DNA from 3 places in the Carboxydothermus ferrireducens DSM 11255 genome. Region 1 is predicted to be linked to each of the others. Evidence: riboswitches for the same ligand, from Rfam matches in the RefSeq annotation. Region 1 holds a riboswitch; each other region holds the start of a gene.

Region 1 (3,246 bases):
TGGAATTTAGTAACTGGAACACCGTTTTTCTTGATAATCGGCTGGCAGCAGCCGCGATAGACCGCCTTATTCACATAAAACCGCATTCTATAGCTTCTGTTAATACCCGTTCAAAAATCGCATCAAAAAGGTCACTTTCTTTAAACCGTCTTTCATAGTTCTTGCCGAAGGTTGAAAAATGAGGTATTTTTTCCTGCAAGCCGTAACCTAAAAACCAACGATAAGCTACATTAACCTCTACTTCTTTAATAGTTTGACGCATTGAACGGATTCCATAGAGGACTTGGAGCATAAGCAGTTTAACTAATACCACAGGATCGATGCTGGGTCTACCTGTATTTTCACTATATAGGTCTTTTACTTCGTCATAAATAAAGTCAAAATCAATACTGTTTTCAACAGCTCGCAAAAGATGATCTTCCGGTACCAAGTCTTCAACACTTACAAATTCAATCTGGCTTGTCACTTCACGATTTTTCTTACTTAACATATTCATCTCTCCCAGATATTATTTCTAATTCTATTTTAAAACAAATATGTTCTTTTTTGGCTATATATTCAAAAAAAAACTGTCGACAAGCTACTTTGTCGACAGTCTGAAACTTCCCGGCAAAACCGGGAAGTTTTTTTTTAATAACAAATGCGGTAAGATTATGTTAGAGGTGATAGGATGAAGCGATTTTGGGGGTTACTTTTTTTACTCCTTTTTGGCTTTAATAAATTAGTCCTGGGTGGAGAAGTTATTGTCAAGGGCATTGTGGTTGAGTCGGATTTAGAAGGAAAGCATTATGAATTAAAAGTTACCGATTCCGGAAATTTAAGTAAACCCGAGCCCTATTATGTCTTATACGGCGAACATAACTGGCAAAGCTATGTGGGAAAGGAAGTGGTGGTGGAAGGGACCGTCTTTGACGGTTACAGTATTTACATGAAACCCGGGTTAAAGGTTACCGCGGTAAGTCTTCCCGGAGAAAAGGTTAACCGCACATTTAAGGAAAATCTTCCCTATTATTTGGGACTTGTTTTGGTTGCCGGACTTTTTGGCTACTATATTTTTTTACGATACTTTAAAAAGAAGTAAGGAGAGTTTACCGTGTATCCTATCAGTTTAAATTTAACTGGGACCCCCGTATTAGTCGTAGGTGGTGGTCGGGTTGCCCTTCGGAAGGTGCAAAATCTTCACCGAGAAGGTGCAAAAATTACCGTAGTTGCCCCGAAAACTCTTCCGGAATTAATGAGTCTGGCCCAGAGCGGGCAAATTAAACTTTATCTGCGGGAATTTCAGGAAGAAGATTTATCCGGCCCCAAGTTAGTCTTTGCTGCCACCGATAATTCAGAGCTTAATAAAAGAATAGCTAACCTTTGTCAAAGACTGGGGATTTGGGTCAATGTAGCCGATAATCCCGAGGAGTCCAATTTTATTGTTCCAGCGGTTTGGCGCCGGGGAGGTTGGGAAATAGCTGTGGGGACTTCGGGGTTATCTCCCCTGGCGGCCCGCCTTTTAAAAGAAGAGCTTTCCCGGTTAATTGATCCTGCCTGGGATGATTACCTGAAATTTTGGGGGGAATTACGTAAAGCCTTAAAGGAAAGCAATATTGAGAAAAATAGGAGGGAAGAAATTTTAAAAGAAGTAGCCAAGATTTATGATTACCGGAAGTTTTGCCGGGAAAAACCTTCGGTAAAATTAATCTTGGAAAAATTTAAATAAAAATATTTTCACAAAGCAGGATTTACGAAAAATTTTACGAATTATCTTAATAAAAATTGAATATTGTAACTTTAAGGTGCCTTTACGGCTTAAAAGGGAAGTCCGAGCCCAAAAGTTTTGGGTAACGGCGCGGTCCCGCCACTGTAAGTAGGGAGTTACCCCAATATCTCCACTGGTTTTTACCGGGAAGGATGGGGTAACGATGAACTACAGCCAGGAGACCTGCCTTAAAGTTTGGTTCGAAACCTACGCGGATAGGTGGAGAACGGGAGTTTGGTTATAAGTCCCCTTCTACCGGCGTAGGAGGGGATTTTAATTTTTAAAAAGGATGGTGGAGGGCATGTTAAAAACCAAGTTTCGCTTATTGTTTCTGTTAATTTTTCTTTTAATTCCCACCCCGGTTCTTGCCATGCATATTATGGAAGGGTTTTTACCGGTAAAATGGGTGATTTTCTGGGATCTTGTTACTTTACCTTTTATAGTGGTAGGTTTTATCCGTTTGCAAAGGGAAGCTACCCAGGGGCCGGGAGCTAAACTAATGTTAGCTTTTGCCGGAGCGTTTATCTTTGTTTTATCGGCGCTAAAAATGCCTTCGGTAACGGGCAGTTGTTCCCATCCTACCGGAACGGGGTTGGCTGCAATTTTATTTGGGCCCTTTATCACGACCGTATTAGGTTTTATTGTTTTGATTTTTCAGGCTCTTCTTTTAGCCCACGGTGGACTTACCACCCTTGGTGCTAATACTTTCTCCATGGCAGTTGCCGGACCACTGGTAGCTTACGGGGTTTATAAAGGGTTACAGAAAGCCGGAATTAATAACAATTTTAGCATTTTTTTAGCAGCCATGCTGGGAGACCTGGTCACCTATATCGTTACTTCGGTCCAACTGGCGTTAGCCTTTCCGGGAAGTTCACTTTTTTTAAGTGCTTTAAAATTTATGGGAATCTTTGCCTTAACCCAAATTCCTTTAGCTATAAGTGAAGGGATTTTAACGGTTTTAACCTATAATTTCTTGAGCCGTTATGAAGATGCCAAAATATGGGTAGAAAAGGGTGAGCATTAATGAGAACGTTTACCAATATCATCCTGCTAATTTTGGTAATAGCGTTAATTGCGGTTCCAATGTTTTTAGTTAAGGGGGAATTTTCCGGCGCCGATGAATTAGCCTCCCGGGTGATTGAAAAGCAAGACCCCAATTATAAGCCCTGGTTTTCCCCCGTCTGGGAACCGCCCAGCGGCGAGATAGAGTCGTTTTTATTTGCCCTGCAGGCGGCTTTGGGAGCCGGGGTTGTAGGTTTTTATCTTGGGTACTTGAAGGGAAAGAAGGAAGGAAAAAATGTTAACGGAACAGTTGGCCTATCAAAGTCCTTTAAGGAAAATTGACCCTGTTTATAAACTTCTTTTTTCCTTTACGCTTTTATTCCTGGGGTTAACAGCTCCCAATCCTTTTTTTACATTACTCCCTACCCTGGGGGTGGTAAGCTTTTTTCTGGTGAGAAAGGGAAAAATCCCCGGGCAAATTTTTCTTAAGTACTTGC
Region 2 (3,246 bases), on a different contig from region 1:
CAATTTCGGCAATTATGGAGTTAGTGAACGGTCTTTACCAGTACAAAGAAGGGGAAATTAATCCCGGCCTTTTAAAAGAAGCGTTAAACAAACTGGTGATACTTCTGGCACCTTTTGCGCCTCATATTGCCGAGGAATTATGGGAGGCATTGGGCAATAAACAAAGTGTTCACTTAGAAAAATGGCCAGAGTATGATGAAGAAGCTCTGATTACCGAGGAAGTGGAAATAGTTATTCAGGTTAACGGTAAAGTCAAGGACCGGGTAATGGTTCCGAGAAATGTGGCGGAAGATGAGTTAAAGGAAATTGCCTTAAATACGCCGAAAATAAAAGAATTGACCGCCGATAAAAAAATTATTAAAGTTATTATAGTACCTGAAAAATTAATTAATATTGTGGTAGCGGGGTAACAATGGAAAACTGGGAGGTTTTAAAAAAGATACCACTTTTCGGGGAGCTTTCCCCGGATGATTTAAAGGAAATCGGGAATCTTCTTTATTCCCGCCGGCTGAAAAAAGGACAAATTCTGTTTTCCGAAGGGGACCCGGGGGCGGCAGTATACTTTTTAAAAAGCGGGCGGATTAAGCTCTATAAAGAGGACCGGGAAGGCCGGGAACACATCCTTCATTATGTTGAACCGGGAGATATTTTTGCCGAAGTGGTGCTATTTTCCAAGCGTCCTTATCCTGCCACCGCCGAGGTTATAGAGCCGGGGGAAGTCCTGGTAATTCCCAACGAGGAAATGGAGAACCTTTTGAAAAAACGCGGAGAAATTGCGTTAAATCTTATCAAGGTGCTGTTGTATCGTTTAGATTTAGCCAATCAAAAAATTAAAGAGTTAGCGTTAAAAGATAGTTTAGCCCGGGTATGTAGCGTTCTCTTACGCTACGGCCCGGTAATTAATCTTTCCCAGCAGGAAATAGCCAATTTAGCCGGGGTTTCCCGGGAAACGGCCAGTCGTATAATAAATGAGTTTAAACGTTTAGGAGTACTTCGGGCCGAAGGGCGGAGCTTAGAAATTATAAATTATGACAAATTAAAAGATTTCTCTTAAATACTTTTTTCACAAAAAAGGAATTGGGCGAGTTTAAGCGAACTTTGTTTAATAGAAAAAGTTAATACCCCGCTCTACGGGTGCCCGGAAGGGTTAAAAGGGAAGCCGGACGGAATTTCCGCAAACGGCGCGGGCCCGCCACTGTACTCGGGGAGCCTCTTTTAGAGATGCCACTGTCCGTTAAATCGGATGGGAAGGCTAAAAGAGGCGATGAGCCGTAAGCCAGGAAACCTGCCCGTGAGAGTTAATCTGTCTTACCTTCGCGGCGAAGGGAGGGATTGTAAGGCTTTTGGTTATAATCCGCTTACCGAACCGGGAAGCGGATTTTTTACTAAATTTAACAAATAAGGGGGCGAAAAAATGGTGAAAAAAAGATGGGTGGTATTTTTAGCTGTTGCCGTCATTCTGTTGTTGGCGGTAGCTCCATTAATGGCAGGGCAAAGTAAGGGAATAACGGTAAAAGATTCTAAAGGAAACGTTTTTACCTTTAAAAGTTATCCCAAAAGAATTGTATCTCTTGCCCCAAGTAATACTGAAATCTTATTTGCTCTGGGATTAGATAAGTATATTGTAGGTGTTACTAACTTTTGCGATTACCCAGCAGCGGCCAAAAAAAAGGCCAAGGTGGGCGATGCATTTAATGTTAATGTGGAAAAAATTGTAAGCTTAAAACCTGACCTGGTGGTGGCTCAGGATAGTATTTCACCGGATGCTATTAAAAAACTGCAAAACTTAAAAATTAAGGTGTTTGTTTTAAAAGAACCGAAAAACTTTAACGATATTTTAAATAACATAAAGCTGGTTGGTAGAGCTACCGGTAAATACTCTAAAGCTGTAAGCATTACTAATAATATGCAGGCAAGATTAAATAAACTTACAGCAAAGTTAAAAAAATACAACAAAAAACCGTCGGTCTTGGTAGAGGTTGATTATGCGTACGGTTTATATGTTGCCGGGCCAAACACCTTCATTAATGATCTCCTCGTAAAAGCAGGTGGTAAAAACGTCATAACCAGTGGTAGCTGGGTAAACCTTTCCGATGAAAAGCTCTTAACTTTAAATCCTGATTATATTTTACTTGCTGATACCGCTTATTTAAAACCGGACCAACATCCATACAAACGTGAACTCTGGCAGGCACTGCGCGCAGTTAAAGAAAAGAAAGTTATTGACAGCATTGATCCTAATTTAATTGTGCGACCGGGTCCCCGGACCATTGACGGGATTGAAAAATTAGCTAAAGCCCTTCATCCTGGTTTAAAATAGGTGAGAAAATGAAATCGTGGTGGGTAAAGTTATTTTTAGGAGGAGTTATTTTACTCCTCCTCCTTATTTTTGTTATATTGTTGGCGGCAAACTTGGGAGCTGTGAAAATTTCTATAACGAAACTCTTTTTAGAACCGTATAAAACAATCTTTTTTAAGATAAGACTACCCCGTATAGCTTTGGGGTTAGTGGTGGGAGCAGCTCTCGGCCTGGCAGGTACGGTGTACCAGGGGGTCTTAAAGACACCTTTAGCCGACCCCTATATTTTGGGAGTATCTTCAGGAGCTGCTGCAGCTGTAGCCTTGTTAACATTGCTGAAATCTTTTCCTTATTATGCTCTTCCTGCAGGGGCTTTTGTAGGGAGTCTTGGGGCGTTATTTTTGGTCTTTATTATTGCTAAAAAACCGGAACCAAACCGGCTGATTCTTGCGGGAATTATTGTAAATAGCTTTTTAGGAGCTATCGTTACTTTTGTTTTAGCGATAAGCCGGGAAAATATGCACCAGATTATTTACTGGTTGATGGGAGGACTCAGTAATAAAGGATTTAAAGAAGCGGGAGTGCTTGGCCTGTACCTTTTATTTGGGCTTGGTTTCCTTTTTGTTTTGGCCCGGGACTTAAATGCCATGAGTTTTGGGGATGATACTGCAGTCCAGTTAGGGGTGGAGGTTACCAAAAAAAGAGCTCTTTTTTTAATACTGGCAAGTTTATTAACTGCAGGAGCGGTCAGCTTCTCCGGAACCATAGGGTTTGTTGGTCTGGTAGTTCCCCAGGTGGTAGAACTTATTTTTGGTAAGGATTTTCGCCTTTTAATACCTTTATCAACCTTAGCCGGAGCTATCCTCCTGGTTTTTGCTGATGCTTTGGCCCGGAGTATTTTAGCCCCGGCGGAGCTTCCGGTAGGGGTTATTACCGCTTTTATCGGT
Region 3 (3,246 bases), on a different contig from region 1:
CGGCTTTGCCTCTTCCGCTACAATCACTTTAGCCTATAGAAAAGAAGACTGGCCTTTTAAAGTAAATACCTTTGGCTTTGTAGTTCCCAGGATAGAAAAACGACATTTAATGGCCTTAACTTATAGTTCTGTAAAGTGGAGCTACCGGGTACCCGATGATAGCTATCTTTTAGTCCGGGGTTTTTTAGGGGGAGCTACCAACCAGAACGATGTCTTTTTACCGGAAAAAGAGATGGTCGAACTGGTTTTAGCGGAAATAAAAGATATCCTCGGTGTTACAGCTAAACCCCTTTTTTACGAAATTTTCCGCTGGCCCAGGGGGATGGCCCAGTATAAGGTTGGTCATTTAGAGAGACTTGCCAAAATCGAGGAGTTGGTTTTTGAAATGCCGGGACTTGCTTTAGCCGGTAGCTCCTACCGGGGAATCGGAGTTCCCGATTGTATTAAAAGCGGCCGGGAGGCGGTAAGAAATCTTTTAAATAAGTAAAAGAGGGTGCCAAACTTACACCCTCTTTTTTCTTTAATAATTGCTTTTAAGCCATTCTTTCTTCCAGTAAGGCTGAAACTTCGCTCGATGCAAAACTTCCCATTTCCCGCATGACTTTGGTAGCGGCTTCCAGGAAAAAGGCTCCAAAAACTCCCCCGGTTCCTTCCCCAAGGCGCATCTTTAGATGAAGATAAGGGGTTAACCCCAGGTATTCCATCATCAGCTTATGGCCCGGTTCGTCGGATAAGTGGGAAGGAAAAAGGAAGTTTTTAGTCTTTGAATTTAGAGAAACGGCTAACATTGCCGCCGCGGAAGAAATAAACCCATCTATAACTACCGGCACCCTCCGGGCTGCTGCCCCTAATATTAGGCCAGCAAGGCCACCAATTTCAAAACCGCCAACTTTAGCAAGGACATCAACCGCATCGTTTTTATCCGGCTGATTAATCCTTAACCCTTTTTTGATTACCTCTATTTTCTTTTGTAAGATTTCAGCTTTAATCCCCGTTCCCCGACCTACCGCCTGCTCTACGGGAATATCCATTAAAACCGCTAAAATCGCTGCCGAAGGTGTAGTATTGCCGATGCCCATATCCCCGGTAATTAAAACCTTGCTTCCTTGAGCGATTAAATCCCGGGCAACCTCTACCCCGGCCATTATGGCTTGTAGGGCTTCCTCCCGTGTCATGGCCGGGCCTTGGGTAAAGTCAGACGTACCGGAACGTACTTTTTTAACGATAAGCCCGGGTAAGTTAAGCTCCGCCCTGACTCCCATATCTACAACCTTAACTTCTACCCCGGTATGCCGGGATAAAACGTTAATTCCCGCTATACCTTCAAGAAAACAGCGGGTCATCTGGGCTGTTACTTCCACGGGAGCAACGCTCACCCCATGTTCGGTTATTCCGTGGTCGCCGGCCATAACTACCACCGTTTTCCTGCTTAAATTCGGCGCAAGCTCTCCGGTAATCCCGGCTAATTTTACCGCCATTTCCTCCAGGACTCCAAGGCTTCCCGGCGGTTTGATCAGGCTGTCTAAGTGCCGCTTTGCTTTTTCCATAGGCTCCGGGTAAAGCTCCCCAATCTGGTTTAAAACTTCCGTTAACATAGTTCATCTCCCCCTTTTATAATTTAAAAAGCCCACAGCAGTTCTACTGCTGTGGGCTTTACCATCACCCACGCTTAAAGCGGTATCGCCGTACCGCTAAAGCTCCACCTTTTGGCAGGTCTTCTGGCTTCCGGGTCATTGCCCTTTGATAAAACCTTCCCGCAAAAAGCAGTGGTTTTATCGGCTCTCCGGTTACAGCGGCGGGACCGCGCAGGACTTGCACCTGACTTCCCTATTCTCCCCTGATGGGGCACCAAAAGGCGTTTATGAAATTTTCTTGGTTTTATATTCGCTATTAATTTGAAAATTCCTCTTTTTTTATAAAATTTAATACGGCCAGGGATAGGTCAGATAACCGTGTTTTAACAGGCAGTTTCTTAAAGCAAAGCCACCAATTAGTTGAGCAACCGCAAGGGCCCCAAATCCCCAGGACAAAAAGTTTCCGGTAAAGAACATATAACCGCTAAGAATTAACGGAAAAAGTAAACCCACAATTAAAAGGCCCACTTGAAAATTAAATTTCTTCCACATTTCCTGAAAACCGTACCAGGCTTCTACCGGGCCGTTATGGGCATGCTCGTAAAAAGCAATGAAACCTCCCGAAATCACCAAATTTGCCATAAACACTACCAGGTTAAAGGTAAACGTTGACCCATTATTAGCCGGGCCAAACAAAGCCGGTATCGCTGCAAAAGCAACTCCAAAACTATTTATTAAAAACAGCACAGGCAAAAGAGGAGTATGCCATAGCGGCACCGATACCGGAGCAGAAATTAATCCGCCGGAAATCACCGGAAATAAGAATCCGGCTAAAGCTCCTATACCGCCAAACAAAAGCCGTAAGCTTTCCAAGACCGGTATAGAAACGTAAAACGGCAAAACGTATAACAATGCACCGCCAAAACTTAAAGCAATTAAGACTACGTCCCAGGAAATCCCGGAGGTTTTAATATTATTTAAAGAATATATCGCATTCAGCGGCCGCTCTAAGTCAAGAAAAAGAAGGGTCAAACCCGCCAAGGCAAAAAGTCCCATCCCAATAAGCATGCCGTAATTGCCAACTGGCGACCAGCTAAAAAGGTAATGCAAAATAAACGAAAGAGAAATAAACGCCCCGCCAATACCTCCCAGCAGCAAGTATACCGCTAAAGGCCATTCATAAGCTTCCTGACGTTCAAAAGGCAGACTATTTTCAACTGACATCGGCCATCCCCCCTTAGTAAATGTAAAAGACCTTGGGTTTGGTATTTAAATCCGGTCTTAAAGGCTTGGCAATTCCTGAAGCCACCAGTTTGGCCACTTCACTGTGCGGATCATCTAAGTCCCCAAAAATCCTGGCATGAGCCGGACAGGTTGACACGCAAGCCGGTTCCAGGCCTCTTTCTACCCGGTCAAAGCAAAAAGTACACTTGTCAATATGCACCACTTTATGTTGTGAAAGTTCCCCGTGAATTTCCCGGTTTTTGGCAACATCGTTCTTATCGTAAACATACCGGGCCCCATAGGGGCAGGCCGCCATGCAGGCTTTACAACCAAGACAGGTATCATAATTTACCAGAATGCTGCCGTTTTCATCCCGGAAAGTTGCCTGAGATGGACAGATGGTTAAACAAGCCGGTTCTTCGCAGTGCATACAAATTGTTGGTACAAA

What was found. Region 1 has a riboswitch for cobalamin ahead of CARFE_RS0109490 (energy-coupling factor ABC transporter permease). Riboswitches for the same ligand answer to the same signal wherever they lie in the genome.
Region 2: it holds a riboswitch for cobalamin, as region 1 does, so the genes downstream of both, CARFE_RS13910 (ABC transporter substrate-binding protein) here and CARFE_RS0109490 (energy-coupling factor ABC transporter permease) in region 1, are expected to answer to the same signal.
Region 3: it holds a riboswitch for cobalamin, as region 1 does, so the genes downstream of both, cobT (nicotinate-nucleotide--dimethylbenzimidazole phosphoribosyltransferase) here and CARFE_RS0109490 (energy-coupling factor ABC transporter permease) in region 1, are expected to answer to the same signal.

What each region holds. Positions count from the first base shown of each region.
Region 1 covers NZ_ATYG01000023.1:51,615-54,860, reverse strand. Annotated here, with positions in the region: gene istB (IS21-like element helper ATPase IstB) at 1-158, shown strand, start outside; partial or broken gene CARFE_RS0109505 (IS1182 family transposase) at 74-490, opposite strand; gene CARFE_RS0109500 (hypothetical protein) at 671-1,081, shown strand; gene CARFE_RS14915 (precorrin-2 dehydrogenase/sirohydrochlorin ferrochelatase family protein) at 1,094-1,708, shown strand; cobalamin riboswitch at 1,766-1,952, shown strand; gene CARFE_RS0109490 (energy-coupling factor ABC transporter permease) at 2,049-2,771, shown strand; gene CARFE_RS0109485 (energy-coupling factor ABC transporter substrate-binding protein) at 2,771-3,091, shown strand; gene cbiQ (cobalt ECF transporter T component CbiQ) at 3,045-3,246, shown strand, end outside.
Region 2 covers NZ_ATYG01000002.1:77,475-80,720, reverse strand. Annotated here, with positions in the region: gene leuS (leucine--tRNA ligase) at 1-410, shown strand, start outside; gene CARFE_RS0101785 (Crp/Fnr family transcriptional regulator) at 413-1,054, shown strand; cobalamin riboswitch at 1,116-1,307, shown strand; gene CARFE_RS13910 (ABC transporter substrate-binding protein) at 1,415-2,320, shown strand; gene CARFE_RS0101770 (FecCD family ABC transporter permease) at 2,329-3,246, shown strand, end outside.
Region 3 covers NZ_ATYG01000002.1:5,306-8,551, forward strand. Annotated here, with positions in the region: gene hemG (protoporphyrinogen oxidase) at 1-487, shown strand, start outside; gene cobT (nicotinate-nucleotide--dimethylbenzimidazole phosphoribosyltransferase) at 534-1,595, opposite strand; cobalamin riboswitch at 1,692-1,868, opposite strand; gene nrfD (NrfD/PsrC family molybdoenzyme membrane anchor subunit) at 1,923-2,798, opposite strand; gene CARFE_RS0101425 (4Fe-4S dicluster domain-containing protein) at 2,812-3,246, opposite strand, start outside.